Regions from separate parts of the Kitasatospora sp. NPDC087861 genome, predicted to be linked through region 1. Evidence: riboswitches for the same ligand, from Rfam matches in the RefSeq annotation. Region 1 holds a riboswitch; each other region holds the start of a gene.
What was found. A riboswitch is a leader RNA that binds a small molecule or an ion and turns the genes downstream of it on or off. The one in region 1 is predicted to bind cyclic di-AMP.
Positions count from the first base shown of each region.

Region 2: linked by a shared signal. The riboswitch ahead of ACIOJE_RS24570 (LysM peptidoglycan-binding domain-containing M23 family metallopeptidase) and the one ahead of ACIOJE_RS10845 (transglycosylase family protein) in region 1 are both predicted to bind cyclic di-AMP.
Region 3: linked by a shared signal. The riboswitch ahead of ACIOJE_RS23230 (M23 family metallopeptidase) and the one ahead of ACIOJE_RS10845 (transglycosylase family protein) in region 1 are both predicted to bind cyclic di-AMP.
Region 4: linked by a shared signal. The riboswitch ahead of ACIOJE_RS09985 (hypothetical protein) and the one ahead of ACIOJE_RS10845 (transglycosylase family protein) in region 1 are both predicted to bind cyclic di-AMP.

Region 1 is NZ_JBIUUS010000005.1:319,644-327,331, reverse strand. Features, by position in the region: gene ACIOJE_RS10870 (TetR/AcrR family transcriptional regulator) at 1-536, shown strand, start outside; gene ACIOJE_RS10865 (helix-turn-helix transcriptional regulator) at 621-1,487, opposite strand; gene ACIOJE_RS10860 (ATP-binding protein) at 1,906-2,427, shown strand; gene ACIOJE_RS10855 (DUF397 domain-containing protein) at 2,843-3,106, opposite strand; gene ACIOJE_RS10850 (hypothetical protein) at 3,664-4,620, shown strand; cyclic di-AMP (ydaO/yuaA leader) riboswitch at 5,051-5,213, shown strand; gene ACIOJE_RS10845 (transglycosylase family protein) at 5,200-6,495, shown strand; gene ACIOJE_RS10840 (hypothetical protein) at 6,717-6,917, shown strand; gene ACIOJE_RS10835 (LacI family DNA-binding transcriptional regulator) at 7,000-7,688, opposite strand, start outside.
Region 2 is NZ_JBIUUS010000018.1:34,537-42,224, forward strand. Features, by position in the region: gene ACIOJE_RS24555 (HelD family protein) at 1-467, opposite strand, end outside; gene purB (adenylosuccinate lyase) at 577-2,016, shown strand; gene ACIOJE_RS24565 (MFS transporter) at 2,048-3,580, opposite strand; cyclic di-AMP (ydaO/yuaA leader) riboswitch at 3,893-4,074, shown strand; gene ACIOJE_RS24570 (LysM peptidoglycan-binding domain-containing M23 family metallopeptidase) at 4,077-5,042, shown strand; gene ACIOJE_RS24575 (APC family permease) at 5,439-6,980, shown strand; gene ACIOJE_RS24580 (DUF2470 domain-containing protein) at 7,009-7,688, opposite strand, start outside.
Region 3 is NZ_JBIUUS010000016.1:179,904-187,591, forward strand. Features, by position in the region: gene ACIOJE_RS23210 (PP2C family protein-serine/threonine phosphatase) at 1-302, opposite strand, end outside; gene ACIOJE_RS23215 (TetR-like C-terminal domain-containing protein) at 584-1,153, opposite strand; gene ACIOJE_RS23220 (alpha/beta fold hydrolase) at 1,198-2,025, opposite strand; gene ACIOJE_RS23225 (YiaA/YiaB family inner membrane protein) at 2,155-2,433, opposite strand; cyclic di-AMP (ydaO/yuaA leader) riboswitch at 2,691-2,849, shown strand; gene ACIOJE_RS23230 (M23 family metallopeptidase) at 2,862-3,695, shown strand; gene ACIOJE_RS23235 (hypothetical protein) at 3,806-4,678, opposite strand; gene ACIOJE_RS23240 (GNAT family protein) at 4,721-5,293, shown strand; gene ACIOJE_RS23245 (sensor domain-containing protein) at 5,526-6,266, shown strand; gene ACIOJE_RS23250 (hypothetical protein) at 6,366-7,118, shown strand; gene ACIOJE_RS23255 (GNAT family N-acetyltransferase) at 7,155-7,601, shown strand; gene ACIOJE_RS23260 (hypothetical protein) at 7,598-7,688, opposite strand, start outside.
Region 4 is NZ_JBIUUS010000005.1:113,675-121,362, reverse strand. Features, by position in the region: gene ACIOJE_RS09990 (hypothetical protein) at 57-800, shown strand; gene ACIOJE_RS09985 (hypothetical protein) at 877-2,292, opposite strand; cyclic di-AMP (ydaO/yuaA leader) riboswitch at 2,295-2,461, opposite strand; gene ACIOJE_RS09980 (esterase/lipase family protein) at 2,691-4,067, opposite strand; gene ACIOJE_RS09975 (MoaF-related domain-containing protein) at 4,277-4,606, shown strand; gene ACIOJE_RS09970 (esterase family protein) at 4,764-5,906, opposite strand; gene ACIOJE_RS09965 (TetR/AcrR family transcriptional regulator) at 6,243-6,863, opposite strand; gene ACIOJE_RS09960 (SDR family NAD(P)-dependent oxidoreductase) at 7,001-7,688, shown strand, end outside.

The DNA.
Region 1 (7,688 bases):
GCACCACGCTGACCGACATCGCCGAGCGGGCGGGGCTCGCGCGCGGACTGCTCTCGTACTACTTCGACGGCAAACGACTGCTGATGCAGTCCGCGACGCACCGGATGATGCACCAGTCGCTTTCCTCCGCACTCGCCGAACTGACGCCGGACGCCTCTCCGGAGGCCCGGCTGGCCCGTGCGATCGACGCGGTCCTCACCCTGGCCCTGGACCACCCCCGCGTGATGCGCTCGCACCTCGCGCTGATCCTGGACCCGGACTCCGGTGCCTTCGTCCAGGACCCGGAGCAGCAGCAACTCGGCGCCATCCTCCAGGGCCTGCTGCTCGACTGGGGCGCGCCGGACCCGGCCGCCGAGCACGCGGTGCTGCGCAGCGCGCTGATGGGCGGCTGCATCGGGGTGCTGCTGCCGGGCGCCGAGCTCCCGCTGGCGCCGATCCGGGCGGACCTGTTCCGCCGCTACAACCTGCCCTGGGAGCTGGGCCTCCCGCCGCAGCCGCTGCCGCCGGAACGCGAACGGCCGCCGGCCCGCGGTTGACGGCGGGCGGGCGGCTGCTCGGTGTCGGACGGCTGCCGGCGGATCACCGGGGCCATCCCGGCTGAGCCGTGGCCGGGCGGAGCCTCAGCGCTCCTTCAGGATCGAGGCCAGCAGGTCTATGGTGCGCTCGGGCGTGAGGCTGTCCACGCAGAGCCGCTCCATGACCTGGATGTACGCGTCGACGTCGTCCCGCTTGTCGAGGTAGAGCGCGCTGGTGAGCTGCTCCAGGTACACGACGTCCGCGAGGTCCTGCTCCGGGAAGCGCAGGATCGTGAACGCCCCGGACTCCCCCGCGTGCGCGCCGAAGCGGAACGGCATGACCTGGATCACGACGTTGGTCTGCTCAGCGACGTCGATCAGGTACTGCACCTGACCGCGCATCACCTTGGGCCCGCCGACCGGACGCCGTAGCGCGGCCTCGTCGATCACGGCCCACAGGCGCGGGCTGGCGCCCTCGGCCAGCAGCTTCTGGCGGCGCAGGCGGAGGCTGACCCGCCGCTCGACCTCCTCCTCGCTGATGACCGGCCGACTCTGGCCGAAAACCGCCCGCGCGTACTCCTCGGACTGCAGCAGTCCGGGGATGAACTGCACCTCGTAGGTGCGGATCAGTTGAGCCGCCTCCTCCAGACCGACGTAGGTCTGGAACCAACCCGGCAGCACGTCGTTGAAGCTGTGCCACCAGCCGGACTTGTTGGCCTCGCGGACGAGGCCGAGCAGGGCCTCCCGCTCCAGGCCGTCGTCCACGCCGTAGAGGCTGAGCAGGTCGGCGACGTCGCGCTCCTTGAAGCTGACGCGGCCGAGTTCCATGCGGCTGATCTTGGACTCGGAGGCGCGGATCGCGTAGCCGGCGTCCTCGCGCGTGATGCCGCGCGTCTCACGCAGGCGACGCAGCTGCGAGCCGAGGAGGATCCGGCGGACCATCGAGCCGCCGCCCGGCTGAACTGTGGTCATGCGGTCGAAACCTCCACCTAGGGCAAACAGCGCACAGTCTGCCATCAGTTGAGCGCTCACGGTGCCGATACTGACGGATGTTCCTATCAGTTCCGCACTCCGAGCACCAGGATGCACGTGCATTCGGCGCTTGCATATGCCAATAGTGCGACTGCACGTGAATCGACTCTTGCATCTGCAGTGAGCGCACACCACCATGGTGCACGTGCACCTGCACATCCCTGGCATTCCCGCGGGCTCCGCGTCGACCCCACGCGCGACTCCGTGCACCGACCCGGCGGCGTCCCCCCGCGCCACCGGGCGTTCGAGTGCGCGCGCGCTGGTCGAAGGGGCGGCCGAGCGGCCGAGCGAGTCGGAGGTGACCGGCATGACCCCGGCGGGTCCAGCCGTGTCCGCCCCCTTATGGGAGGAGCTCTTCATGAGCACCGGTACGGCTTTGGCGATTGACCCCCATGTGGTCACCTGCACGCTCGCTCCTCGCTTCGAAGCCGTCAGAACCGCGCGCGACTTCGCCCGGACCTCTCTTCAGCGCTGGGGCCTGATGGAGTTGTTCGACGACGTCGCGCTGGTGGCCTCGGAACTGGTGACCAACGCACTACGGCATGCGATCGGCGCACGGCCCGACCCCGCGGGCGGCGCCCAAGGCGGGTACGACTTTCCCATACAGCCGACCGCTGAAGGCCGACTGCCGATCCGAATAAGCCTGGTCCACCGCTCTCCCCAGGTGGTCTGCGCGGTGAGCGATCCGAGCAGCATCGGTCCGGTCGCCCGGGAGGCGGACTTCGTCGCCGAATCCGGCCGCGGACTGCACCTGGTGGAGTCCTTCAGCCGCTCCTGGGGCTGGCACCCGCTGGGCAGCGGCAAGGTGGTCTGGGCCCTGTTCGAGGCGGAGCCGGCCACCGGTTCCGAACTCGGTGGACGGCACCGGCGCTCGGCCTAGCGCCAGGCGGCGCGCGGCCGGCCGAGGAAGGCCCCGGGAGGACCACGCCCCGGGCTCCTCAGGACGGACCGGCGGGCCGGGCGCACGTGCGCGACAGGCCCCGGCGCGACTCTCAGAACGATTCCCCGGACGACTCCCGGGGCAGCCCCCGGACACGCCTCCGGGCCACCTGTCGGCCGAGCCGCAGGACGAACCACCGGACGGGCCGCCGGACGGGCCGCCGGGCCGGCCGCGGTACAGGGTCCGGACGGGTCGCCGGACGGCGCGCGGGTCCACTCGCGGCGCCCTCGCAGGGTTGACCGCGAGGTCGTGGAGCGGCCGCGGAAGAGCCGGGGTCGGAACCGGAACCGGAAAAGACAAAGGCCGTCGCGGTGTCAGCACCCACGACGGCCCCCCGATGGAAGACGGCGGCCGGTCAGACCGCCAGGTGGTCGAACTCCCCGTCCTTGGCCCCCAGCAGCAGGGCGGCGATCTCGGCCCGCGTATAGATGAGCGCCGGACCTTCCGGGAAGCGCGAGTTGCGCATCGCCACATCGCCCCCCGGCAGGGCCGCGAACTCGACGCAGTTCCCCTGGGAGTTGCTGTGCAGGCTCTTCTGCCAGACCACCCCCTTGAGGTCGGCGGCCGCCATCCCGTTGTAGGTGTCGTACGAGCCGTGCGTGTCCTGCGAGTCGTGCATAGAAATCTCCCGAAGAGCTCCGGAGTGGTCGTCCAGCGCGGCGCCCCCGGCACCCGCCGAACGAACGGACCGGCCCCGTACCGGCCCGGCACAACGCCTCACTTGACGTGATGATAGCTGCTGTGCACGTGCATCAGCACGGGACATTGCAGGTGCACGAGGCCTTTCACCGCCGCCCCGAACTCTTCACGGACCCTTCTCCTGACGGTACGTAAACGGACATAGTCGAGTGAATCGCCAGATCTCCGATAACCGGCCGTGAGCGTTTCCCCGCTGAATGTTGATCTTCCGGCGCCGGGAGTCGCACCGCCGTGACCCTCCGTCAAGCGAACCTCAAGCTGTGAGACATCTCACGCGCCACAGTCGCAACTCGACGCCCCGTCGGACACGTCATGGCAACTGGCGGTGACCATCCGAGGCCAGGGGGAGATATGTCCGAATTGCGGGCAAACCACCCGGACGGCACACCGGATGCGCGGCGCACGCACCATGACCACGCGAAACCCGAACGGCAGCCGACTGCAGGCCTGACGGGCCGATGTCCTACGATCTCCGGCATGAGCACCGCAGCCATCCCGGGCGCGCCACTGCCCGTCCGTAGTCCAGGCTCCCGTGCGCGGGGGCGCCACCGCCGCCCCGAGCGCCCCGAGATCCCGGCCGGCTCCCCGGCCCTGGTGCTCGCCGTGCCCGCGACCGCCGGGCCCGAGTCCCGCTCGGTCGTCGAGGAGCTGCTGTCGATCGTCCGCAGCGAGCAGGGCGGCGTCCAGACCGCCGTCGGCTACCTCCCCGGCAACGCCGCCGAGAGCACCGGCGGTGACGAGCACACCGTCGCCGAACTGCTGGCCATGGCCGCCGAGGCCGGCCTGCCCGCACCGGTCCTGGTACCGCTGGTACCCGGCCCGCACGGATTCCTGACCGAACTTCACGCCCTCGCCGCGGAGTACGGAGCGCCCGTCACCGACGTGCTCGGCCCGCACCCGCTGCTCGCCGAGGCCGTGCACGTGCGACTGTCCGAGGCCGGCCTGGCCCGGGCCGACCGCGCCCGGCTGTTCGCCATCGCGACCGCCGCGGACGGCGTGGTGCTCACCACCGTCGGCGGCGAGGACGCCGCCGCGGCGGCCGGCATCACCGGCGTCCTGCTGGCGGCCCGACTGGCCGTCCCGGTCGTCCCCGCCGCGCTCGACGTGCCCGGCTCGGTCGCCGCGGCCGTCAACCACCTCAAGGAGACCGGCTCCCAGCGCCCGGCGCTGGCCCCGCTGGTGATCGGGCCGGAGGCCGACTCGGAGCTGCTCGCCGCGGCCGCCGAGGAGACCGGCTGCCCGTCCGCCGCGCCGCTGGGCGCCTACCCGACGGTCGGCCAGCTGATCGCCTCCACCTACCTGGCCGCGCTGCCCGCACCCTCCCCGGAGGCCGAGGCCGCCGCAGAGGCGGAGGCGGAGGCCGCCGAGGGCACCCACGCCGGTCGCGCCGCCCACGCGGCTCACGCCGCCGCCGAGGGGCCTGCCGACCGGTAACGGACACCACGCGCACCGAGAGGGCCCGGGACGGTAGCGTTCCGGGCCCTTTCGGCTTGTCCCGTACGGGAGTTAAGGGGCGAATGAGAGTAATGTCCGTTCTGTTCGCATTTGTTCGCCGCCGCCTGGCGTACCCCCCGGCTGTCGAGGCGCACCCACACCCCCTTCCCGCGCCTATGCCCTCATGCGACCCGACGCGCCGTCACTCACTCCCTGAAGCTCAGACAGTTACGTACGCCTATAGCGACGTTGCCGAAAAACGGTCATTTCCGATCATGATGGGTTAGGGAAATGGCGCTTCTCACCAAACCGTGATGTGCATCACAGGTGTTTGCAGTTTGAACTTAAGTCTGCTTAACGTGCTCCCCGTTCGTGGCCACACGGACCCAGTTCATCCGCGACGCCGAGTCCTGCCGTCGGATGTCCTGGCAGCGCGAAAACGCATCACGGCAGGAGCGGGGGACCCACAGGTAAGTCGCCCCGGACCGCTCTTCGGAACGGTTCAGGGCTAGGGGTGAAGCCGCGCCCACAGCGCGGCCGGGCAACTCCAGCCCGAATCCGACAGCTCACCTCGCAGGCGTGGGAGAGGACCGCGTCTTCATGCTGCCCACCAACGGCACCCGTCTGTCCAGCCGCACCCGACGCGTGATCGCCGCCATCGGCGTCGCGGGCGTCGGCCTCAGCATCCCGTGCCTCACCTCCGGCACCGCCTCCGCCGCCTCCGTCGCCACCTGGGACAAGGTCGCCCAGTGCGAGAGCACCGGCAACTGGAGCATCAACACCGGCAACGGCTTCTACGGCGGCCTGCAGTTCACCTCCAGCACCTGGGCCGCCTTCGGTGGCACCGCCTACGCCCCGCAGGCCAACCGGGCCACCAAGGACCAGCAGATCGCCGTCGCCGAGAAGGTGCTCGCCTCGCAGGGCCCGGGCGCCTGGCCGGTGTGCTCCGTCCAGGCCGGCCTGACCAAGGGCGGCGCCGCGGCGTCCGTCGACACCGCGGCCGGTTCGACCACCGGCTCGACCGCCGCCAAGCCTGCCGCCAAGCCCGCTGCCCCGGCCGCCAAGCCGACGCAGGACCAGGCCCCCGCCACGAAGCCCGCTTCGAAGCCGGCCGCGCCGGCCCAGGACCAGGCACAGGCCCAGGGCAACGCCCAGGCCCAGGGCGGGGACTACACCGTCGCCGCCGGCGACTGGCTGTCCTCGATCGCCGACAAGAACAACGTCCAGGGCGGCTGGCAGCGGCTGTACGAGCTCAACCGCGGCACCCTGACCGAGGGTCCGGACACCATCTACCCGGGCCAGCGCCTGTCGTTCAAGGACGGCGGCCAGGCGGCCCAGCAGTCGGCGCAGGCCGACCAGTCCGGCTCGGGCTTCACCTGGTTCGACCGCTCGCAGAAGTCCGGCCAGACCTCCAACGGCGGTGCCGTGAACGCCAAGCCGGCCGCGCAGAGCCAGGCCCCGGCCTCGAAGCCGGCCGCCCAGGCGCAGACTCAGGCCCCCGCCCAGACCGCCACCGGCAGCATGGCCGCCGCGGTCTCCTTCGCCAAGTCGAAGGTCGGCCAGGCCTACGTCTACGGCGGCACCGGCAACGGCGGCTGGGACTGCTCCGGTCTGACCCAGGCCGCGCTGCGTGCCGCGGGCGTCTCCGTCCCGCGCGTCGCCGCCGACCAGGCCGCCGCCAGCACCCACGTCTCGCTGGACAGCCTCCAGGCGGGCGACCTGCTGTTCTGGTCCAACAACGGCAAGGACTCCGGCGTCTACCACGTCGCGATCTACATCGGCGGCGGCCAGTACGTCGAGGCCGCCAACCCGAGCTCGGGCGTGCGCCTGCAGACCGTCGCCAACTGGGCCCCGGACTTCGCCGGCCGGGTCTGAGGACGACGGGCGAGCGACAAGGAACAGGTAACAGATGACGGCTGACAGATAACAGATAACAGATTTCATCATCTGTCACCTGTCAGCCGTCGCCCGCCCCCGGGGAGAGTCTGGTCGCTCCTCCGGGGGTTCCGGCGCATCCCGCCCCCGACGACCAGGGGCCATGGTCAAAGCCCGCGCCAGCGGGCATGCTGCTGCTCCGCAGCAGAGGAGGAGTCACCATGGCCCAGGTCACCGTCACACTCGACGCGAACCTCGCAATCGACGCGATGATGCTCTCCGGCACCAAGAGCCCCCAGGACGCCGTCGAACTGGTCCTGCGCGACTACCTGGCCCGCGGCCGCCGCACCGAGACCCGGACCGGCGACGCGCTCGACGGCCGGCGGCTCCCCCAGCGCCCCTCCACGGACCACGAGGGCTGACCCGACGCACCCGCGACACGCGAAACGGGCCCCGGAGAGCAACCGCTCTCCCGGGGCCCGTTCGCCCGTCCTCCGTCTACGCTCAGCGCGCGCAAGCCCCCGTGGACCCGCGCATGACCAGCTCCGGCTGGAACATGAACTCCCCGCGCTGGGCCGCGTTTCCACCGACCTCCTCCAGCAGCGCGTCCACCGCCGCCGTGGCCATCGCCTCGACCGGCTGGCGGATCGTGGTCAGCGGCGGCTCGGTGAAGGCGATCAGCGGCGAGTCGTCGAAGCCGACCACCGACACGTCCTGCGGCACCGACAGCCCACGCTGGCGCACCGCGCGGATCGCTCCGAGCGCCATCATGTCGCTGCCGCACACGATGGCCGTGCACCCCTTGTCGAGCAGTGCGCCGGCCGCCGCGTGCCCGCCCTCCACACTGAACAGCGTGTGGTGGACGAGGTTCTCGGCCTCCTCCCCGCCCAGCCCGAGCACCTCGCGCATCGCGGCCGTGAAGCCCTCGATCTTGCGCAGCACCGGGACATACCGCCGCTGCCCGACGGCCAACCCGATCCGCTCGTGCCCGAGTTCTGCCAGGTGCTGGACGGCCATCCACATCGCGGCCCGGTCGTCCGGCGAGATGAACGGCGCGTCGATCCGCTCGCTGTAGCCGTTGATCAGCACGAACGGCACCCCGCGCCCGGTCAGCCGGGCGTAGCGGTCGTGGTCGGCGGTGGAGTCGGCGTGCAGCCCGGAGACGAAGACGATGCCCGCCACGCCCCGGTCGA
Region 2 (7,688 bases), on a different contig from region 1:
AGCCGGTCGAGGTCGAGCGCCTCGTCGTCCAGGCCGGTGAGGGTGCGGCCACGGGTGTGCAGGTGGCGGCGGCGCACGACGGGGCCGGGGCGGGCGGGGGTGGCGGTGTAGAACGGCCGGGCGGCGGGGGCGCGCCAGTCGAGGAGGAGCGGCTCGTACGCGTCGTCGCTCAGGCCGGTGCGGCCGATGTACTGGACGGTGCCGTCGCGCTGGTCGAGGCGGCCGAAGCAGAGGCCGCGTTCGACGGCGTCGAGCCGGGCGGCGCGGCGGGTGGCCTCGCGGGCGCGCACCTCGCGTTCCAGCCGGGCCTGGTGGGTGCCGCCGGCGCCGGCCCCGTCGAGGGCGCCGTCGCGGGTGCGGCGGGCCTCCGCGCGGGTGCTGTCCAACCGGGCGTAGAGCCGGGTGAGGTGGGCCTGTTCGGCGCGCAGCGCCGCGGCGAGGGGCGGTTCCGCTGGAAGTCCATGCATCGGTGTGGTATCCTCGCGGTGAGAAGTTTGTCGAGCGTCACCTGACGGTCGCTCAATTGACCCAGCCTACCCGATGCGCCGACGTTCCGGCTGACCTCGGCTGTTAGGCTTGCGAAGCGTGAGCGCGAAGTCCCAGATCCCCAATGTCCTGGCCTCCCGGTACGCCTCGGCGACCCTGGCCCAGCTGTGGTCCCCCGAGCACAAGGTGGTCCTTGAGCGCCACCTGTGGCTCGCCGTCCTGAAGGCCCAGCAGGACCTCGGTGTCGAGGTGCCGGCGAACGCCGTCGCCGACTACGAGCGGGTGATCGACCAGGTCGACCTCGGCTCGATCGCCGCCCGTGAGCGAGTCACCCGCCACGACGTGAAGGCCCGGATCGAGGAGTTCAGCGAACTCGCCGGCCACGAGCAGATCCACAAGGGCATGACCTCCCGGGATCTGACCGAGAACGTCGAGCAGCTGCAGATCCGTCAGTCGCTGGAGCACGTGCGCGACCGTACGGTGGCCGTGCTGGTCCGGCTGGCCAGCCTGGCCGCCCAGCACTCCGAGCTGGTCATGGCCGGCCGCTCGCACAACGTGGCCGCGCAGGCCACCACCCTGGGCAAGCGCTTCGCGTCGATCGCCGACGAGCTGCTGGTCGCCTTCCGCCGCCTGGAGGAGCTGATCGCCCGCTACCCGCTGCGCGGGATCAAGGGCCCGGTCGGCACCGCCCAGGACATGCTGGACCTGCTCGGCGGCGACACCGACAAGCTCGCCGAGCTGGAGCGCCGGGTCGCCGGGCACCTCGGCTTCGAGAACGTGCTGACCAGCGTCGGCCAGGTCTACCCGCGCTCGCTGGACTTCGAGGTGCTCACCGCCCTCGTCCAGCTGGCCGCCGCGCCGTCCAGCCTGGCCAAGACCATCCGCCTGATGGCCGGCCACGAGCTGGTCACGGAGGGCTTCAAGGAGGGCCAGGTCGGCTCCTCGGCGATGCCGCACAAGATGAACACCCGCTCCTGCGAGCGCGTCAACGGCCTGGCCGTCATCCTGCGCGGTTACGCCTCGATGACCGGCGAGCTGGCCGGCGACCAGTGGAACGAGGGCGACGTCTCCTGCTCGGTGGTGCGCCGGGTCGCGCTGCCGGACGCCTTCTTCGCCTTCGACGGCCTGCTGGAGACCTTCCTGACCGTCCTCGACGAGTTCGGGGCCTTCCCCGCCGTGGTCGAGGCCGAGCTGGACCGTTACCTGCCGTTCCTCGCCACCACCAAGGTGCTGATGGGCGCGGTGCGCGCGGGCGTCGGCCGGGAGACCGGGCACGAGGTCATCAAGGAGCACGCCGTCGCCTCCGCCCTGGCGATGCGTGCGGGCGCCCGGGAGAACGAGCTGCTGGACCGGCTGGCCGCCGACGAGCGGATCCCGCTGGACCGGGCCGCGCTGGACGCGCTGCTGGCCGACCGGCTGTCCTTCACCGGCGCGGCCGGTGCCCAGGTCGCCGAGGTGGTCCGCCAGGTGGAGGCCGTCGCGGCCGCCTACCCGGAGGCCGCCAAGTACGCGCCGGGCGACATTCTCTGACGGTCTTTCAGCCAGCACTCCAGCCGGTGCCTCAGCCGGCCGAGGGCCCTGCCGCCGATCCGGTGGTGGGGCCCTCTTCCGTGCGCACATGGCCCGGGTCGAGCGGCGGGGTGGTGCCGCAGGACCACTCGCAGTCCGGCTCGGCTACGGGGTGGTCCGCCGGCGCGAGGACGTTGCCGCGGACGGTGGCGAAGGCGGTCAGCCCGCCGGTGACCAGCAGCCCGGCGCAGATCAGCATCGCGGTGTGGAAGGCGGAGTCCACCGCGGACGGCACCCGGTAGGCGTCGCCGCTCAGCCCGGCGAACGCGGGCAGGGCGGCGACCGCGAGCAGCCCGGCCGCGCGGGCGGCGGCGTTGTTGACGCCGCTGGCGATGCCCGCGTGCCGGACCTCGACGGCGGCCAGCACGGTGGCGGTCAGCGGCGCGACCAGCAGCACCATCCCGCAGCCCATCACCGCGACGGCGGGCAGCACGTCCGCCCAGTAGGAGGAGTGGGGGCCGGTGCGCAGCATCAGCAGCACCCCGGCGGCGCACAGCAGCGGGCCGACGGTGAGCGGGATCCGGGGGCCGATCCGCTTGCCGAGCCGCCCGGCGCGCGCCGACAGCGTCAGCATCAGCACGGTGATCGGGATCAGCGCGAGGCCGGAGACCAGCGGGGAGAAGCCCGCGACGATCTGCAGCTGCACCACCAGCAGGAAGAACACCCCGCTGAACGCCGCGTAGACGCACAGGGTGACCAGGTTCACGGCGGTGAACAGCCGGGAGGAGAAGAGGCCGAGCGGCAGCATCGGCTCGGCGGTGCGGCGCTCGACCGTGAGGAAGGCCGCGCCGAACAGCAGGCCGAGGGCGCCGCTGATCCAGACGGCGGGGGACAGGCCCTCCCCGGCAGCGGTGAGCGCGTAGGTGATCGCCCCGAGGGAGAGCGCGGCGAGCAGCGCGCCGGGGACGTCGAAGCGGCCGACGGCGCTCTCGTCCCGGCTCTCGGGGACGAAGCGGGAGGTGACCGCGACCACGGCGGCCGCGAGCGGCAGGTTCAGCAGGAAGATCCACCGCCAGCCCGGGCCGTCCACCAGCCAGCCGCCGACGAAGGGGCCGACCGCGGCCGCCACCCCGCCGAGGCCCGACCACAGACCCACCGCCGCCGAGCGGTCGTCCGGGTGGAAGACGGCCTGCAGCATGGCGAGCGAACCGGGGGTGAGCAGCGCCCCGCCGATGCCCTGGACGGCGCGGGCGGCGATCAGAACCTGGATGTCCGGGGCGGCGGCGCAGGCCGCGGAGGCGGCGGCGAACCAGACCACGCCGATCAGGAACACCCGGCGCCGGCCGTACCGGTCCCCGAGCGCGCCGCCGAGCAGGATCAGCCCGGCCAGGGTGAGCAGGTACGCGTTCAGCGTCCACTGCAGGGAGGCGAGCGTGGCGCCGAGATCGGCGCCGATCCGGGGCAGCGCGACGTTCACCACGGTGCTGTCGAGCAGCGCCATGCTGGAGCCGAGCACCGTCGCCAGAAGTACCCAGCGGCCCTGCGCGGTGCCCAGACGCAGGTTGCCGGCCTCAGAGGTGGTCACGGCCTGATCCTGCGCCCAGTGGGGTGTACGTGACAAGGGTCACCGGGGGGTGTGTTGATGGTGGGCGGTGCGTGAGCGGCCGGGTGCGCTGTGCTGGCGGGATGGGCGCAGCGTCGTGGATCAGTGGCGCCGGGTGAATGGATTGTGCACGTACAGTGCGGCGGATCATGCGGAGGGTCACCGTGGTCCGCGCAGTGGTTGCCGGTTCAAGTGATCGACATTGCTTCACTCGAATGGATGGGTTTTAGTTCAGCGACCGCCCGGCCAGCCCGGACGGATCCTCCGGGCGGAACGCCGAGTCCTGCCGCTGTCCGGTGGTTCGAACTGAACTCTGTACGGCAGGAGCGGGGGACCCACAGGTAAGTCGCCGGACCGGAACGGCACGCTCTCGCGTGACCGGATCCAGGGCCGGCTAGGGGTGAAGCCGCGCATGCGGCCGGGCAACTCCAGCCCGAACCCGACAGCTCACCTCGCAGGCGTCGGAGAGGAAAATCCCATGCCTGCTCAGGCTCGTCGTATCGCCCTGCCCCGCGCCGCCCGCATCGGCATCGCCACCGCCGTCACCGGTGCCTCCTTCGCCCTCCCGCTCGTCACCGCGATGAGCGCCCAGGCCTACACCGTCCCGGCCGCCCCGGTCGCGCAGAGCACCACCTCGACCAGTGCCGCTCCCGCCACCCAGGCCCCCGCGCAGGCGAGCTACCGCGTCGTCAGCGGCGACACCCTGTCGAAGATCGCCGACGCCAAGCACGTCGACGGTGGCTGGGAGGCGCTGTACGCGCACAACCGCACGGTCGTCGGTGGCAACCCGAACCTGATCTTCCCGGGCCAGCAGCTCGCGATCGCCGGCCAGGCCGCCGCTGCCGCGCCGTCCTCGGACGCCGCTGCGACCGCCCCGGCCAAGCCGGCCGCTCCGGCCGCCTCGGACACCGCCGCCAAGCCGAAGGCCCAGCTGGAGGTCCGGACCGAGGCCGCGAAGCCGTCCGCCCAGCTCCAGACCCAGGTGCAGACCGCCGCGCCGGTCGCCGCGGTCACCGCCACCCCGGTCGCCGCCACGTCCGGCTTCGTCGCGCCGTTGGCCAACCCGAAGCTGGGCACCGCCTACGGCGTGGCCGGCTCGATGTGGGCCTCCGGCCACCACACCGGCCAGGACTTCGTCGCCTCCACCGGCACCCCGCTGCGCGCCGTCGCCAACGGTGTCGTGGTGAAGGCCGGCAACGGCGGCGCCTACGGCAACGAGGTCGAGATCAAGCTCTCCGACGGCCACTACGCCGAGTACGCGCACCTCTCCTCGATCGGTGTGAAGATCGGTCAGACCGTCACCGTGGGCCAGCAGATCGGCCTCTCCGGCGCGACCGGCAACGTGACCGGCCCGCACCTGCACTTCGAGATCCGCAACGGCTCGGAGTACGGCTCGGACATCAACCCGGTCACCTACCTGCGGGCCCACGGCGTCGCGCTCTGACCCGTACCGCTTGAGAAGCCACCGCTGCTACGGGCGGAACGACCTCCCGGGATGGTCATGTCGGGTGACCGCTCGACCGGGTGATCGCCGCGGCAGCGGACATGGGCGCGGGACACGCCCAGGCCGGCCCGGCACACGAGACCTCTCTCGTGTGCCGGGCCGGCCAGCGCCTTTTCCGGCCGACGCCCTTTCCGATCAACGCCTTTTTCGGCCGACGCCCTTTCCGGGCAGGCTCGTTCGAGCGCGGGTGAGTGGAACCGAACAGGGCGTCAACCTGCCCGCGACCGGTCCGACGATCTGTTCTTGCGAGGCCTCTCGCCGCGCCCCGATGCTGTCGGGCAGTCGGCGCCCGGCGGTTCGGCGGGCGGTGGAGCCATGGCGCGCGGAGGAGGACGGATGGCCGTCCGGAGCGGGGAAACGGTCGACGGGCAGACCGGGGGAGGCGGGGTCGACCGGCTGAAGGCGGACTCGGTCGGCCTGGTGGGCGTGGTGTTCATGGCGATCGCCACCGCCGCCCCGATCACCGCGATGACCGGCAACCTGCCGATCGTCGTCGGGCAGGGCAACGGCGTCGGCGCGCCCGCCGCGTACGTCCTGGCGACCGTGGTGCTCACGGTGTTCTCGGTCGGGTACGTGGCGATGGCCCGGCACATCACCGCGGCCGGGGCGTTCTACGGGTACATCTCGCACGGGCTCGGCCGGGTCGCCGGGATGGCCTCGGGGCTGCTCGCGGTGCTCGCGTACATCGTGTTCGAGGCCTCGGTCATCGGCTTCTTCGCCTACTCGCTGCGCGGACTGGTCCGTTCGCAGCTCGGGGTGGACCTGGGGTGGGGCTGGTACGCGCTGTTCGGGCTGGTGGTGATCGGGGTGATGGCCTGGTTCGACCTGCATCTGACGGCGGGGCTGCTCGGGGTCGCGCTGGTGCTGGAGATCGGGGTGCTGGGCGCGGTCGCGCTGGCCGTGCTGGTGGGCGGCGGCGGGCCGGACGGCATCGTCGGCGAGGCGGTGAACCCGCTGAACGCGCTGACGGGGGTGGGGGGTTCGGGCGCTGCGGCGGCGGGCCTCGGCCTGTTCTTCGCGTTCTGCTCCTGGGTGGGCTTCGAGTCGACCGCGATGTACGGCGAGGAGTCCCGGGACCCGAAGCGGGTGGTGCCGCGGGCGACCCTGGTCTCGGTGGTCGGGGTCGGGCTGTTCTACGTGTTCGTGTCCTGGATGATCGTGTCCGGCAACGGGGTTCGGCACGCGATCGACGTGGCGAGCGGCGCGGTGCCGGGCAAGGACGGGAACAGCCTGTTCCTCGACCCGCTGGGCGCGTACCTCGGGGCCTGGGCGGTGAAGGTGTTCCAATGGCTGGTCGTCACCGGTTCGTTCGCCTGCGCGATGGCCTTCCACCAGTGTGCGGCCCGCTACCTGTACGCGATCGGGCGGGAGGGGTTCCTGCTCCCGGCGCTCGGCCGCACCCACCCGAGGTACGGCTCGCCGCACGTCGCCTCGGTGGTGCAGTCGGGGATCGCGGGCGCGCTGGTGGCGGCGTTCCTGGTGGCGGGGATGGATCCGTACGCGCACCTGTACACGCTGCTCGCGCTGCTCGGCACGATGGCGATCCTGATCGTGCAGACGCTCTGCTCCTTCGCCGTGGTGGGGTACTTCCACGTGCAGGGCAGGCACCCGGAGACCAAGCACTGGTTCCGCACGCTGGTGGCACCGCTGCTGGGCGGGGTGGCGATGGCCGGGGTGGTGGCGCTGCTCGTGCTCAACAAGGACACCGCGGCCGGGGCGGCCGCCGGGACGCTGCTGTTCCGGCTGATCCCGTACCTGGTGATCGGGGCCTTCGTGGGCGGGATCGTGCTGGCGCTCACCATGCGTCGGCGCAGCCCCGAGCGGTACGCGCGGATGGGGCGGGTGATCCTGGAGGAGGCCGCCGTCGAGCGGAATTGACGGTACGTCAGAATGTCGGTCTGCTGGTTCAGATCCGGTGGGCGGGCAGGCCGTGCTGGGTGGCGGTCAGCAGCTGGTGCATCCGGTGGCCGAAGTCCTCGGTGTCGGCGGCCGGTTCGGGGAAGACCAGGCGGACGTCGCGGTGGCCGTGCGGGTGGTCCAGGCGCAGCACCAGGCCGTGGCGGTCCAGGGCGAGCGGGCGGACGTCCGGGTGCTGGGCGAGCAGGTCCGGGTCGAGCAGGCGGGTGAGGACGGCGAGGGCGTCGGCGTGGTCGTCGGCGAGGTGGGTGAGCATGGCGGCCTCGTAGCGGGCCAGCGGGTCGGGCGTGGCGAGGGCGAGGTCGTCGGCGGTGAGCGCGCCGGTGCCGTACGGGGTGGCGAGGACGGCGTGGGCGACGTCCACGCGCAGGTGGACGCTCAGGCCGTCGTCGGCGAGGTGGGCCAGGTGCAGCCGGCCGGCCAGTGTGAGGCGGGCGCGGACCCGGTCGCGGACGGCGACGGGGGCGATGTCGGTGACGTCCAGGACGACCGCGAGCCCCTCGGTGGCGCCGGCGGCGGCGGTGGTGAGCGGGGTGCCCAGTGGGGCGCGCAGGCGCAGTCGGGAGTCGTGGACGGAGACCGGGCTCTCCAGGTCGTGGTGCTCGCCGCAGGCGCGGACGGTGAGCGAGGAGGTCGCGCTGAGCAGGCTGTGGACCCGTTCGGCGGTGG
Region 3 (7,688 bases), on a different contig from region 1:
GCCAGCACCAGGGTCACCCCGATCCGCACCCCGCGCGGGTCCTGCACCACCGCGCCCAGCACACCACCCGCCAGTGCCACGCACACCAGCACCAGCAACTGCCCGCGCCGCAGCAGCAGCCCGCCGACCACCAGCGGCAGCACCAGCGCGGACGGCGGCCAGCTGTACGGCAGCGCGATCGGCAGCAGGCCCAGCACCGCCGTCAGCCCGAGCAGCACACCCAGCGCGTTCCGTTCCGCCCGCGCGTCCCCGTCCAGCAGTCGCCGGTACCACCGCCGCGCCCTCGCCAGCAGTGCGGGCACGTGGACCTCCGCCAAGGGGTCGGCGGTCCCCGGTCATGACCACCAGTCAGCCCGGCCACACTAACCCGTCCACCCCCACCGCCCCCGACAACCAGTTCGACACCACCCCGCCATCCCACCCCCACCCGCCACCAGAAGTCGGCCCCGCCGACTTCTCGTCCCGGCCCGATCGTGCGTGTGGGCCCGCCGGCCATGTCAGGTGCGCTTCGCGCTTGCCTTGCGCGAGAAGTCGGCGAGTCCGACTTCTCGGTCTGTTGCGCTGGCCGGGGAAGTCGGTGGGGTCAGGGGGTGGGCCAGGTGCGGAGGCCGGTGGTGAGGACGGTGATGAGGCGGTTCTGGGTGGTGGCCAGGTCTTCGGCGAGTTGGAAGCCGCCGCCGATGGAGAGGGAGGCGAAGCCGTGGGCGACGGAGCGGACGGTGCGGGCGGCGTGGATCGCCTCCGCGCCGTCGAGGCCGTACTCCCGCAGGACGGCGATGATCACCCCGACCAGCCGGGCCGCCGCGTGGGTGAGGTCGTCGTCGGGCTGCGGGGCCTGGGGGAGGGCGGTGTAGCGGTGCGGGTGCTCGGTGGCGTACGCGTGGTAGGCGCGCAGGACGGCGGCGACGGCGTCGTCCCCGCTGCGGCCGACGGCGGCCTCGGCGAGCCGGTCGGCCAGTTCCTCGGTGACCCGGACGGCGATCAGCCGCCGCAGTTCGGCGAGGCCGCCGCTGACGTGCTTGTACAGCGACGGGGTGGCGACCCCGGCCCGGGCGGCGACGGCGGCCAGGGTGAGGGCGTCGAGGCCCTGCTCGTCGATGAGGGCGAGGGCGTGGCCGACGACCTGGTCGGGGGTCAGTCCTACTCGGGGCATGGGTGCGGTCTCTCCGGTGGAAGGGGCGGCGGGGCCGGGTCGGCTCAGGCGAGTTCGGCGAGGAAGGGCAGCAGGGCGTCGGCCGTGGCCTGCGGGTTGTCGGCCATCGGGTAGTGCCCGGACCCCTCGATCATCACCTTCCGGGCGCCCAGCGCCGAGGCCTGCCGGTCGGCGACGACCTCCGGCTTGGGGAAGTCGGGGTCCTTGCTGCCCATGACGACGAGCGCCGGGCAGCGGACGGCCTCGGTCCAGCCGACCGGTGCGGAGTCGCCGGCGACCTGCCCGCGGGTGGCGGTCTTGCGGCCGGGGGTGCGCAGCGCGGCGACGAGTCCGTCGACGTACGCGTCGAAGTCGGCGGGCTTGGCGCCGGGGAAGGCGAGCTTGCGGTGGTACAGGCCCCAGAAGGCGGGCCAGTGGACGAGCGCGGCGCCCATGGCACGGACGACGCCGCGCATCAGGGCGTTCGGCGGCGGGTTCTCGATGAAGGCGTCCAGCAGGGTGATGCCGGCGACGCGGGCGGGGGCGTCCCCGGCGACCTTGACGACCGTCGCGCCGGTGTAGGAGTTGCCGACCAGGACGGCGCGCTCGATGCCGAGGTGGTCGAGCAGGGCGAGGACGTCGGCGGCGATGGCGGTGGGGGAGTAGTCGTCCCAGACGATCGAGGATTCGCCGAAGCCGCGCAGGTCCATGGTGACGACCCGGTGGCCGGCGGCGGTCAGCAGGGGGCGGAGGTGCCGGTACGCGGCGCGGGTGTCGAGCATCCCGGGGAGCAGGACGACGGGGGTGCCCTCGCCGTGCCGGGTGTCGTCGTAGGCGATCCGGCCGCCGTGGACGTCGAGGTACTGGGTGCTGGGGGCGCTGGTGGCGTTCATGGTGGGCCTCCTGGGACCGCCGGTGCGGGTCATCGGCCGTTCTGCCGATAGCCATAAAGCTAAGGCTAATAGCCTTAGCCGTCAAGCTCTCGGCAGGCAGTCGGAGTGCCGACCCTCGGAGTCCGCCCCTCAGGCCCCCTCGACCTTGAACGGGTCGTGTTCGCTGAGCAGCTTCTCCAGCCGGGCCTGGTCCACCCGGGTGACGATCTCGTTCGTCTCCTGCCGGTCGCGGATCACCTTGGCCAGCGTGAAGGAGGAGGTGACGGTGTAGAGGAGGCCGATGCCGAGGAAGGCCCGGGTCCAGCCGCCGACCGGCAGGTAGGCGATTCCGACGGCGAGGGCGCTGCCGGACAGCGCGAAGGACAGTACGGCCTGGAGGTGGTACGCGGCCGTCGTGCGTGACTGCATCGGTGCGTTCATGGCGCCAGAATGCGGCGGCGCGGCCGGGCCGCACATGAGTAGGAGTACTCAGGTGGGGGGTCGTTCGTTGACGTCCGATCATGTTAGGTGGCGTCAATGGTGGTCAAGGGTCGCAAAACGCCCATCGTGTCCCAGATTGCCCCGCCCGTCTCCGGTCGTCCCGAGCGAACGGCTTGGAATCAGGGCCTCCTAGGATTAACGTTTGATAACGCAGCGCGGTCGTCAACGCCGTACCCAGACGGCACCGTGCGCCGTCGCCTAATCCCGCCGGCCGGCCTCCGGGCAGGTCAGGGAGCCGGGGAACCACGTTCCTTGGGGTGAATCGGCAGGGCTCCGGCCCGGCCGTAGGAGACCTTCCTGCTCCGAACCCGTCAGCTAACCCGGTAGGCGCGAAGGAAGGAAAGGAGCGCGCCTCCGTGGCGTCGACGCACACCCCGGCACACCCGGCCGGCCCCGCAGCCGGTACCCAGCTCCTCGACCACCCCGGCTCGGACAGCCCCGAGCACTCCGGCCCGGACGTCGAGACCAACCGGCACCGGATGCCGCGTCAGACCCGTGGGGCCTCCCCGCTGCTCGGCGTCACTGCCGTCGCCGCGACCCTGGGCGCCACCGGCTTCGCCTCCGCCACCCCGGCTGCCGCCCCCGCCATCGAGGCCCCGGACGAGACCCCGGTCGCGCTCTCCGCCGACCCCGGCCTCGCGCTCGCCGCCCGCATCCAGCAGCAGGCCGACAGCCAGCGCACCGCCGCCGAGGAGGGCGCCCGCGTGCAGGCCGCGAAGGAGGCGGAGGCCAAGGCCGCCGCCAAGGAGGCCGAGGCCAAGCGGGCCGCCGACGAGGCCGAGCGGGCCAAGGCCGCCGCCCTCACCCTGCCGGTGCGCGACTACAACCTCTCCGCCCACTACGGCCAGAGCGCCCGCTACTGGGCCCACCTGCACACCGGCCTGGACTTCGCCGCCGACACCGGCACCCCCGTCTACGCGGTCGGCCAGGGCACCATCACCTCGGCCGGCTGGTCCGGCTCGTACGGCTACCGGATCGTCGAGACGCTGCCCGACGGCACCGAAATCTGGTACTGCCACCTCTCCTCGATCATCAAGGGCTCCGGCAAGGTCGGCTCCGGCCAGCAGATCGGCAAGGTCGGTGCGACCGGCAACGTGACCGGCCCGCACCTGCACCTGGAGGTCCGCCCCGGCGGCGGCGCCCCGGTCGACCCGGAGACCTGGCTCCAGCAGCGCGGCCTCAACCCCTGACGCACCCGCGAAGCCCCGGCCGCACACCGCGCGGCCGGGGCTCCGTCACATCACGCCCGGACGCGCCGGGCTCAGACACGCCGCGCCCGCACACGTCACTCCTGCACACGTCACTCCTGCGCCAGCCCCGCCAGATACGTGTCGATCTCCTCCTGCCCCGGCTCCGGTGCGAGGTCCGGGAACTCCGTCACCAGCAGCCGCGGCAGCCCGGGCGCCGTCCACTCCCCGTACAGGTCGAGCGCCGCCTCCGCCGCCGCGTCCTCGAACTCCCCGAAGTCCCCGGCGAGTTCGTCCGGCATCGGCCGGCCCAGCGCGGTCAGCTCGGCCAGGTTGCGGTAGCTGCGCCGCATCAGGCCCTGCTCCAGCAGCCGGCGCGCGCCATCGGTGGCCATGCCGACCGACAGCACCCGGGCCGGGCCCCAGCCCTGCTCGTCCACCTCGTCCAACCAGCCGGCCTGCCCCAGCGCGGCGAACGCGGCCAGCCGCTCGTCCTGCGTCAGCTCCCGGAATCCGGCCAGCCAGGCCCGGACCTCGGCCTCGTCCGCGACGTCCACCCCGTGCGCGTGCAGCAGCAGCGCGTACAGCCGGGGCCAGGTCACCAGGTCGGCGCGGCGCAGCAGCCCGGCCGCGACCTCGCCCTGCCACTCGGCCTCGGCGTGCAGCCGCTCCTGGCGCTTGGCGTTGAGGCGCTTGGCCGCCCGCTGGTGGTCGACCACCAGCCGCACGGCGGCGCCGTACGCCAGCGGGTCCGCCTCCGGCTCGGGTTGGACGTACAGGTAGAGCCGCTCGTACAGCAGGTGTTCCACCGCGGTCGAGGTCAGTTCGGGCCAGCCGTCGTGCATCCTGCCCTCGCCCAGCTCCAGCAGGGCCAGCACCGCGCGCAGCGGCGCCTCGGCCACCGGGGCGCGGTCCTGCGCCGCCGCCCAGGCGAGCAGGTCGGCGGCCCTGGTGCGCGGGGCGAGTCGCAGGTCTTCGTCGTTCATAGCTCGAACGGTAGCCGCTGGCCGGGGGTAGGGTCGGCTGCCATGGTCCCCGTCCGACTCACCGGCCCCCGCCTGGCCATCCGCGAGTACCACCACACCCCCGGTGACGTGGACGCGCTGTACGCGCTGTTCGGTGACCCGGAGGTCACCCGGTACCTCCCCTTCGATCCGCGCGACCGCGAGACCTGCGCCGACCAGATCGAGCTCTACCTGGAGGAGGCGATGGCGCCGGAGCGGGACACCTACCGGCTCGCCGTCACCCGGCGCGCCGACGCCGAGGACCCGGCGGACGCCGCGCCGATCGCCCACGCTTCCCTCACTCTCGGCGGGTACCGCTCCGCCCACCTCGGCTACGTGCTGGACCGCGAGGTCTGGGGCCGCGGCTACGCGGGCGAGATCGCCGGGCTGCTCTGCGACCTCGCCTTCGGCCCCCTCGGGCTGCACCGGCTGGCCGCCCGGGTCGACGTGGACAACGCGGCCTCCGCCAAGGTGCTCACCCGGCTCGGGTTCCAGTGGGAGGGGCGGGTCCGGCACGACCTGTGCAAGGGCGGCGTCTGGTCCGACTCCCACCTGTACTCGCTGCTCGCCGACGAGTGGCCGGGCGCGGACGGCTGACGACCCGCGGGGACGGCCGCCCGGCTCTCCCTGCCCGGCCCTCCCCGACCACCCTCCCCGACGACCGTCCCCGACCACCCGCGCAGACCGCCCGCCCCGCCCGAGGCGGACCCGAGACCGGCCCGGGGGTTAACCCCACCCCTGATCCGCCAGGCCTCCGGATCCTCCCCGGCTCGCCGTCCGGCCAGACTGGGAGCATCAGCCACCGAGAACGAGGGACCGAGGCCGGGACATGATCAGCAGCCGAAGCACGCTGGACCGCGAGTGGGACGTCCTCGGCGGTTACGGCGACGACCAGCGCTCCACCCGGGCCCACCGGACCGAGCAGCCGCCGGCCGTCTGGTGGGCGCCGTTCTCCGCCCACTACTACCGCGAGATCGGCTACACGCTCACCGGTCTGCCGGTGGCGATCGTCGGCTTCGCCCTCGCGACCACCCTGTTCTGCGTGGGGATCGGCACCTTCGTCACCGTCCTCGGCGTGCCCGTGCTGGCCGCCCTGACCTCCGCCGCCCGCGGCATGGGCCGGCTGGAGCGCGCCCGGGCCCGCGGCATGCTGGCGCTGGACGTGCCCGGCCCGGCGCCGGTGCGCCAGGTCCGCCAGGGCGCCTGGGGGGCGATCACCGCGCGCCTGGCGGACGCGGCCGGGTGGAAGGCCGTGCTGTACCAGGTGGTGATGCTCCCGTGGGCGATCTTCAGCTTCGCCCTGTCGCTGGTGTTCCTGGTGCTCGGCTGGGCGATGGCGCTGTATCCGCTCTACCACTGGGTGTTCCCGACCTTCACCACCTGGCGCGGGTACCGGCTCTTCGACTTCTACGACAGCGACCACGTCCGGCACCTCTACTACGTCGAGGGGGCCTGGCAGATCGCCGCGTTCTCACTGACCGGGATCCTGCTCGTGCTCTTCACCGCGCAGCTGGTCCGGGGCCTGACCAACGTGAACCGGGCCGCCGCCCGTGGCCTGCTCGGCCGCTGAACCCGCTGAACCCGCTGAACCCGAAGGCCCCACCGGCCCCACCCGCGCCCCGGACGTACTCCGGATGCGGGCGGGGCCGGCCCGTGTTCGGATGGCCGGGTGTCCGCCGTACACACCCCCGCCGACCCGAGCGCCGTGGGCCGGGACATCCTGGTCACCTCCCGTCCGCTGGACGAGTACTGCGCCCTGTTCGACCTCACCCGGTCCCAACTCGCCACGCTGCCAGGGCCGTTGCTGGACTGTCCGGGCGGCGCGGCCGGCCTGGCCGCCGAGGCGCGTCAACTCGGCTGCCGGGTCATAGCCGCCGACCCGGCGTACGCGCTCCCCGTGCCCGAGGTCGCGGCCCACGCGCTGGCCGCCCGGGCGTCGATGGCCGCCGCGCTGGTCGCCCGCCCGCACCTGTACCCGGCGCCGCGCCCCTGCCGGTCGGACCGCTACCTGCGCAGCTGGGACCGCGCCCGCCGGCTGTTCGCCGCCGACTCGGCCGCGCACCCCCAGCAGTACGTGGCCGCTGCGCTGCCCCGACTGCCGTTCGCGGACGGCGCCTTCGCGCTCACCCTGAGCGGCTACCTGATCTTCGCCTACCCCGAAGTGTTCGGCCCCGAGAGGCAGTTGGAAGCCCTGCTGGAACTGGTCCGGGTCACCTCCCCGGACGGCGAGGTCCGCGTCCAACCGCTGCACGACGGTCGTGGCCGCCGCTGCTGCCACCTCGACCCACTGCGGTACGCGCTCGGCGAGCACTGTGTCGCCAGCGAGATCCGCCGCTTCCCCCGCCCCGAGGACGGCCGCACCCGCCGCGTCCTGGTCCTGCGGGCAGCCGACCGCCGACGTCGGGACACCCTCGGAATGTAATGGCTGCTAGGTCACTTCACCACTATACTCGAACGCGTGATCGAAACGACTGTCAGGCGCGCCCGAGCGGCCGACGCCGACCGGCTCACCGAGCTGATCCAGGACTCCGCCACCTACCGCGGTGACTACGCGGCGATGATCGACGGCTACCGGGTCACCCCCGAGTACATCGCCCGGCACGAGGTGTCCCTGGCCTCGGACCCGGCCACCGACCACCTGCTCGGCTTCTACGCCCTGATCCGCGAACCGGCCGAACTCGACTTGATGTTCGTCGCCGACCCGGCCCAGGGGCGAGGCGTCGGGCAGCAGCTGATCGCGCACATGCTGGAGCGCGCCCGCGAGGCCGGCATCACCGCCGTCAAGGTGGTCTCCCACCCGCCCGCCGAGCGCTTCTACCTGCGGATGGGCGCCGAGCGCGTCGGCACCTCCCCCGCCCGGGGCCGGATCACCTGGGACCGGCCCGAACTGCGCTTCACCGTCTAGCCGTTCTCCACCGGAGGCGCCGCCGAAGACGTCTCCACCAGGGGCGTCTCCGCCGAAGGAGCCGCCACCGGGGGCGTCTGCGCGGTG
Region 4 (7,688 bases), 210 kb from region 1:
GGACGCGGCCCGCGACGGCGCGGGCCGCCGGAACGCAAGGGCACGGGTGAGCGGCGATGGAGCGCAGCGATGCGGGGCGCGGCTGTTCTGGACACGGGGACGGCGGTCTCAGGGACGGCGGTCTCAGGGACAGCGGCTTCCGGGACGGCGGCTTCCGGGTGGGCGCCTGCGGGGACTGGGGCTACGGGGAATCCGGTCGCGGCCACGCGGCGCTCGGCAGTTCGGCGTACGGGGAGTCGACGTACGGGGAACCGGTGCGCCGGGGGTTCGGCGGGGCCTGGTTCGTCGCGGCCGTGGCGGCGGGTTGCGCGGCGGCGACGCTGGCCGCCGGCCCGTCCTGGGCGCTGCGGCGGCCCGAGCCGCGGCCGGCGGTGGACGTCAGCGTCGCCGCCACGCCGTCGCACTCCGACCTGGAGGTGGTCCGGATGGACCCGGACGCCGCTCCGCCCGGCGGCACCACCACCGTCCACGCGTTCGTGGCCAACGGCGGCCCGGACACCACCGCCTCGCCGTTCACGGTCGTGGTGACGCTACCGGACGGGGTGACGCCGGAGGGCCCGTACTTCCCGTCCGACTGCAAGGTGCTGCGGGACGGCCGCGAGGTGCGGTGCGTCTTCGGGCCCGGCCTGCCCCCGCTGCGTACCGCGACCGCGCTCGTCCCGGTCCGGCTGGACCCGGGCCTGCCGGTCGGCCGGCTCGGTGGCGGCGCGGTCGCGGTGCGCAGCCCGGACGACCGGAACGAGCGCAACAACCGGCAGCCGTTCGACCTCACGGTGGTCGAGACGGCTGCCGGTTCCTGACCGGGCCCGGCCGGCGGTCACCGGTACGCGGTGGTCACCGGTTCGCGGGTAGCGGCACCCGGTTACCGATTACTGGTTACCGGTACACGCGGACGTAGTCGGCGGCGAAGGTGATCGGGGCGGTCCCCTGCGGCGCGGGGTGGTACTGCCCCGCGCCGACCGACAGGTTGAGGATCAGGTACGCCGACCAGTTGGCGCCGACGCCCTTGCCGTCCGAGAAGACCTTGACGCCGTTGACGTACCAGTCCACCGAGGTGGCGCCGTAATACGTCCCGATGGTCACCCACTGGTCCTTCGCGATCGCGCTCGCGTCGGTGTAGTACTTGGGGTTGCCGGGGTTGACGTGGTTGGTCAGCTCCAGCAGGTTCGGGTTGTCGGGGTGGTACTCGAAGGAGTCGACCTCCCCGTTGCCGTTCTTCCAGGTCCAGAGGGCCGGCCAGGCGCCGGAGCCGGACGGCAGCTTGACCCGGGTCTCGGCGTAGTCGCCGGTCTTGACCTGGAAGCCCTCGCTGGAGCCCTCGGTGGTCAGGAAGCCGGTGTTCCAGGCCTGCTTGCCGTTCTCCAGCGTGCTGCCGCTCGGCGCGGCGGTGAAGGTGGCGACCCCGTTCGCGACGCTGACGTTGTTCTTGTTCAGCCAGTCGAGCTTGTTGTCGTCCGGGTTGTGGTTGCCGTACTTGTACGAGCTGGTCTTGTCGCCGACCCAGCGCGAACCCCAGCTGATCGGACTGTTGAACTCGTCGGACCAGGTCAGCGACTTGCCGGCGACCGGGGAGACCGGGGTGCTCGGCGACGGACTGGCCGTGGCGCTCGGGCTGCTCGTCGGGGAGGGCTTCGGGGTCGGGGTGGCGGTCGGCTTCGGGGTGGCGGTCGCGGTCGGAGCCGGGGTCGAGGTCGGAGCCGGGGTCGAGGTCGCGGTCGGAGCCGGGGTCGAGGTCGGAGCCGGGGTCGAGGTCGCGGTCGGAGCCGGGGTCGAGGTCGCGGTCGCGGTCGCGGTCGGCGCCGGGGTCGGAGTCGAGGTCGGCGCCGGGGCGTTGGAGACCACGAGCTGCTGCGAGGGCAGGTTGTGCCAGGCCCCGCCGAGGTCCTGCCAGAAGCCGAACTGGGTGTACGTCCCGGCCGGCAGGGTGCGCGCGCCGCTGGTGAAGTTCAGGCCGCTCGGGCAGATCCGCGCGTTGGAGGCGTTGCCGGGGAAGTCGAGGTTGGCGCCGGACGCGTCCCGGACGCCCACGCCGACGGTCTTCGCGGTGAAGCAGGCCGAGGAGTGCAGGGTCAGCGAGGCGGTGGTGGCCTTGGTCGCGACCATGGTCGCCGGGGCCAGCCGGTCCTGGGTGACGGTCGGAGCGGTGGCGGCCTGGGCACCGGTGACGGCCGGCAGGCCGAACAGTCCGGCGCCGGTGATGGCGAACGCTCCGGTGGCGGCGAGAGCGGCGCTGCGGCCCCGGCGGGAGGGGCGGGCGTGACGCGGCGCGCGGCGACGGGCAGGCTGGTGCATGGGAGTGTCCTCTGCGACGCCTGCGAGGTGAGCTGTCGGATTCGGGCGGAGGTGGCCCGGCCGCCGGTGGAAGCGGCTTCACCCCTAGCCACGGCCCGCACGCGGGAGCGTACGGGCCGGGCGCTGACCTTGGTTCCCCCGCTCCTGTCCGTTGTGGTGCTCGATTGCCGACCGGCGGGTGGACAGGACTCGGCGTCCCGGCGGCGGAGTCCGCGAGAGCGAACGACCGTTGCAGGCTAGGCAGACCGTACGTGAACGGACAACCCGGCCGGGTCGGTTGTCGCACAGCTCACAGTGGTGTCGATCAACGACGCTGTGTGGTGGATCCGTTGGGGTCGATCAAGGGATCGGCGGACCAGGGAAGCAGCGGATCGGAAGCGGATCAGCGGACCAAGGGATCAGTCGAGCCAGCCGTCGACCTGGCTCTCGGCCTCCGGCGCCCAGGCGAGTTCCAGGTGGTTGAGACCGGCGAGCAGCCGGGTGCCGCCGATCGTCGCGACACCGGTGGTGTCCAGGGCGCTCGCGGTGAACACGATGCCGTCGCTGGGCCCCCGGTTCTCGTTGAGCACGCCCGGGATGTCGGCCGACCCGCCCGCGAGCAGGTAGGTGCGCACCGACGCCGGGACTCCGGCCTGCTGCAGCGGCGCGATCAGCGACCCGGCGTCGATCGCCGCCTGGATGCCCTGGCCGGAGGTGTAGAAGCCCTGGCCGCCGTAGTAGGTGGTCCACCAGTCCTGGGAGGTGCCGTCCACCCCGTACCGGCCGTCCCAGCGGGCGAGCAGCTGACGCTGTCCCGGGTAGCAGTCGTGGCCGCCGGTGGGCAGCACGCCGAGGCAGGGCTGCGCGGTGTACGTGCCGTAGCAGGTCATGTACAGGTGCGGGGACGGCGCGTTGGCGGTGCCGCCGCAGGCCGGCCAGGCGGCCAGGTCGAAGGACCAGCCGTGCGCGTACACGTAGTCGAGCCCGCCGTTCGGCCCGCCGAGGGCGATCAGGCGGCGCACGTCGCCCGCGTACGCCCTCCCCCAGGACGGGCGCACCGAGGACACGTACGCCCGGGCGGCGACCTCGCCCTTGCTCCACGCCACCACGTCCACCTGGGAGACCCCGAGCCGGGCCCGGATCAGCGCGACGGCGTCGCCGACGGTCTGCGCCTGGAGCAGGTTGTCGCCCTGTTTGTGGGCGAAGCCGATGGCGAACACCCGGTGGCCGGTGCCGGCGAGGTACTGGGCCAGGCCGGTGGACGGGCAGGCGGAGGCGCCGCAGGTGCCGCTCTCGGCCGGGTTCGCCCAGGCGCGGTCGACGTTGTCGTTGGCGCCGTGGACCAGCAGGACGGGGGTCTGGCGGCCGCCGGCGTCCCAGCCGGTCGCGGAGTACAGCAGGAAGCGGCCGGAGTAGGGCTCGCCGGTGCCGCCGAAGTACGTTCGGCGGGCGCCGTCCTGGTCGCCGCGACCGTCGGCCGGGTACTGCTCGGCGCGGAAGCCGGGGGTGGTGTCGAGGTAGCGCTCGACCTTGGCCCAGCCGTTGCCGGGGGCGGGGAAGGTGGCTTCCAGGGCGAGGGGGGCGGCGGCGGCTTGGGCGGCGGAGGTCTGCGCGGTGGCGGCCTGCGCGGTGGCGGCCGCTTGGGCCGTGGTGGGGGTGCCGAGGAGGAGGGCGGCGAGGGTGAGCAGGACGGCGGACAGCGCGGTGGGGGTGCGGCGCGGCGTGCCGGGTCTCGGCGTGCGGGGTCTCGGCGCTCCGGGTCTCGTGGGGGTGGCGCTCGTGGGGGTGCGTCTCATGGGGGTGGACGGTAGGACCGGCCCGCGGCGGGCGCCCAGGTGCCGGTCATACACCCCGGAGGCCGGCACGGTGGCGGCCGGTGCCGTGGCGCACTGCCCACGGGCGCGCCTGCTCGGCTCACCGGGTCGGATAAATTGGAGGTCCGACATCTTCCGCAGTGCACAAGACCGCCGTGCACGGCCTCACGGAAACGAGGTACCGCCCCACCATGACCGCGCCCCTGCCCGCCTTCGCCGGCCGCACCTACCTCTTCCGGGCCGACAACGGCGCGGCCTTCCGCAACACCTATTCGGCCGACGGCCGGCGGCTGCGCTGGGAGGGCCTCGGCGAGTCGGCGGGCCAGTGGGAGGACGTGCTACTGCACGTCGCCGAGGTGGCACCGGAGATCTACTTCATCAGCTGGACGGAGCAGAGCGGGATCACCGTCAGCCACGTCATGGACCTCGGCCGACTGACGGTGCGCGCCTTCTGGACGTACGAGGGCGAGGGCGGCCGGGTCGGCGAGCTGCACACCGGGACGCTGGAGCGGGTGGTCTGAGCCTCGCCGCTCCCGCGCCCCGGGGCTGGTCCCCTGCTGTCGGCCTTGCCTGCCCGTTGATCCGCTCGGATCAGCTAGATCCACTAGATCCACTGGGTCCACCGGGTCTGCTGGGTCTGCTGGGTCTGCTGGGTCCGCTGGAACTGCTCGGGTCTGCTCAGACGGTCTGGTTCGGCACCTTGAGGTGCTGGGACAGCCACTCCAGCGAGGACGGCAGCAGGGCGCTCCAGGTCTCGAAGTTGTGGCCGCCGTTCTCCAGCATGCTGTAGGAGGCCTTCATCGGGGCCTGCACCGCGTCGACGAAGGCCTCGGTGTCGTGCCGGTAGTTGCCGTCGCCCTTCTTGGTACCGGCCAGCAGCACGGACACCTTCGGCTGCGGCAGGTTCTTCAGCCGCCACATCAGGTTGGCCTCGTCGCGGCGCTGCTTGCTGCCGCCGAAGAGGTCGCCCGTGGTCGGGTCGTCGGCGGCGTCGTAGTAGGCGGAGAGCGCGACGGCGGTCGGGAAGACGTCCGGGTGGCGCATGGCCAACTTGAGGGCGCAGTAGCCGCCGGTCGAGTTGCCCATGAAGGCCCAGGCCTGCGGGTCGGACGAGACCCGGAAGCTCGCCTGGATCGCCGAGGGGACGTCCTTGGTGAAGTACGTGTCGGACTGCGCTCCGCCCGGGATGTCCTCGCACTCGGTGTCCTGCGGCAGGGCCGGCGAGGGGCGCACCATGACCATGACGGTCGGCTGCATCTTCCCCTCCTGGAGCAGCTTGAGCGCCGCGCCCGGGTAGTTGAACCGCGTGATCAGGTTCTCGGCGAGCCCGGGGAAGCCGGTGCTGACGATCACCGCCGGGAACTGCCGCTGCGCGTACTCCGGTTGGAAGTACTGCGGCGGCAGGTAGACGTACCCCTCGGTGGACAGCCGGCTCGCCGCACCGTCGATCCGCACCTTGCGGATCTCGCCGGACTGGCTCGGCTCGCGACCCATCGCGCCGCCGCCCTTGACGGAGGCGTGGCCGATCGTCTCCACGAGCAGCCGACCGGACGCGTCCGCCTTGTTGTGGATCACCACCGGGCCGGTTTCGCCGGTGCCCAGCAGGTCGTCCCAACTGCTGTAGAAGGCGAAGTAGTTGTTCGCCACCAGGCCGAGCGCGGCAAGCACCGTGAGCTGGGTGGCGAGCAGCGCGCCGATCCGGCCGAGCACCGCCTGCCAGGTCTGCCTGGCGAGTCTTGGCCACAGCCAGACCGTGCCGGCCGTCATCACGACGGCGATCAATACGGTCAGCGCCAACACCTTGTGGCTCGTCAGACCCATGTCCTACTTGCTCCCACGCCTCGAACTCCCCGCCCCCTCCGCTCAGGACATCCGAGGTGGTCACCCCGGTTCCCCCGCCGGGGCGCGCGATCACCAACCCTAACGGGGCGGGGAGGCGGAACGGGCGACAGATGACAACTGACAGATAACAGATTTCGAAATCTGTTATCTGTCTGCTGTCATCTGTTCGCCGCCACCGGACCGCCGTCGCCCGCCGTCGACCGCCGACCCGACGGGCGGCTGGACTGCGGGATTCCGGGAGCGGGTGCGGAGGCGCGGGTCCGGCACGAGTACGACCGGGATCGGCAACCGCGAGAGCGGCAGCCGGAGTCGGGCTCACCCCTCCCGGTCGTAGAGCCGCAGCCCCGCCGTGAGTTCGCGCATGCAGCGGGCGCCGAGCTCCCGAGGGGACCCCGGACCGGCAGTGGGGGCGCCGGAGGAGGCCCACTCCTCCAGCGCGACCCGGATCGCAGCGGTCGCCGCGGCGGCGGCCAGGCGGATCTCCAGCGGGTCGGTGCCGTCCGGACACCGACCCGCGAGGACGACCCGCAGCCGCTCCTCGGAGTCGGCGTGGACCCGCTGCCAGGTGCCGTCGAGGCGCGGATCGCGCAGCAGGCTGCGGGTCCACTCCATCGCCTCGACGGCCTCGTCGTCGACCGGGGTCAGCGAGGACACCGCCGAGCGCTCCAGCGCCTCGCGCAGTGGCAGGTCGGCCGGGGCCTCGGCGAGCTGGTCGACCCAGCGCCGCCCGCCCGCCGCCAGCAGCGGGGCGACGGCGTCCTCCTTGACGGAGAAGTACCGGTAGAAGGTGCGCAGCGAGATGCCCGCCGCGAGGGCGATCTCCTCGGCGGTGACCGCCTCGGCCCCCCGTTCGGCGAAGAGCGCGGCGGCGGTGCGGGCGATGTCCATCCGGGTGGCGTCCCGGCGGCGCTGGTTCAGGGTGGGTCGTCCGGTCACAGGGCCAGCCTACGCGGGTCGATGCCACTGTGGCACGTCGCGCCGTAATGACATCCATGGACTTATTGGCACGTTATGCCACTCAGGCGTAACGTGTCTCCTGAGGTCGAGAGGCCACGAACGAACGGAGTACCACCATGGAGCGCTTCAGCGGACGGAACGTCCTGATCACCGGCGGCGGCTCTGGCATCGGCCAGGCCACCGTGCACCGGATCCTCGCCGAGGGCGGGAAGGTCGTCGCCGTCGACGTCAACGAGGACGGCCTGAAGAAGACCCTGGACCGCGCGACCGCCGACGGCACCGCGGACCGCCTGACCATCCAGGTCCTGGACATCTCGGACGAGGCGTCCGTCACCACCGGCGTCGCGGCGGCGATCGGCGGCCTCGGCGGGCTGGACGTCCTGGTCAACGCGGCCGGCATCCTGCGCTCCTCGCACACGCACGAGACCAGCCTGGAGTTCTGGAACAAGCTCCTCGCCGTCAACCTGACCGGCACCTTCCTGATGACCCGCGAGGCGCTCCCGACGCTGCTCGCGGGCGGCGAGGGCGTGGTGGTGAACTTCAGCTCCACCTCCGCGAGCTTCGCCCACCCCTACATGGCCGCGTACGCCGCGACCAAGGGCGGCATCCAGTCCTTCACCCACGCCATAGCCTCCGAGTACTCGAAGCAGGGCCTGCGCGCGGTCTGCGTCGCGCCGGGCAGCATCGACAGCGGCATGACCCACAACCCGGGCCTGCCCGCCGATGCCGACCTCAGCCTGCTCGCCAAGCTCGCCCCGGCCCTCGGCCAGGGCTTCGCGGGCCCGGAGACGGTGGCCGGCGTGA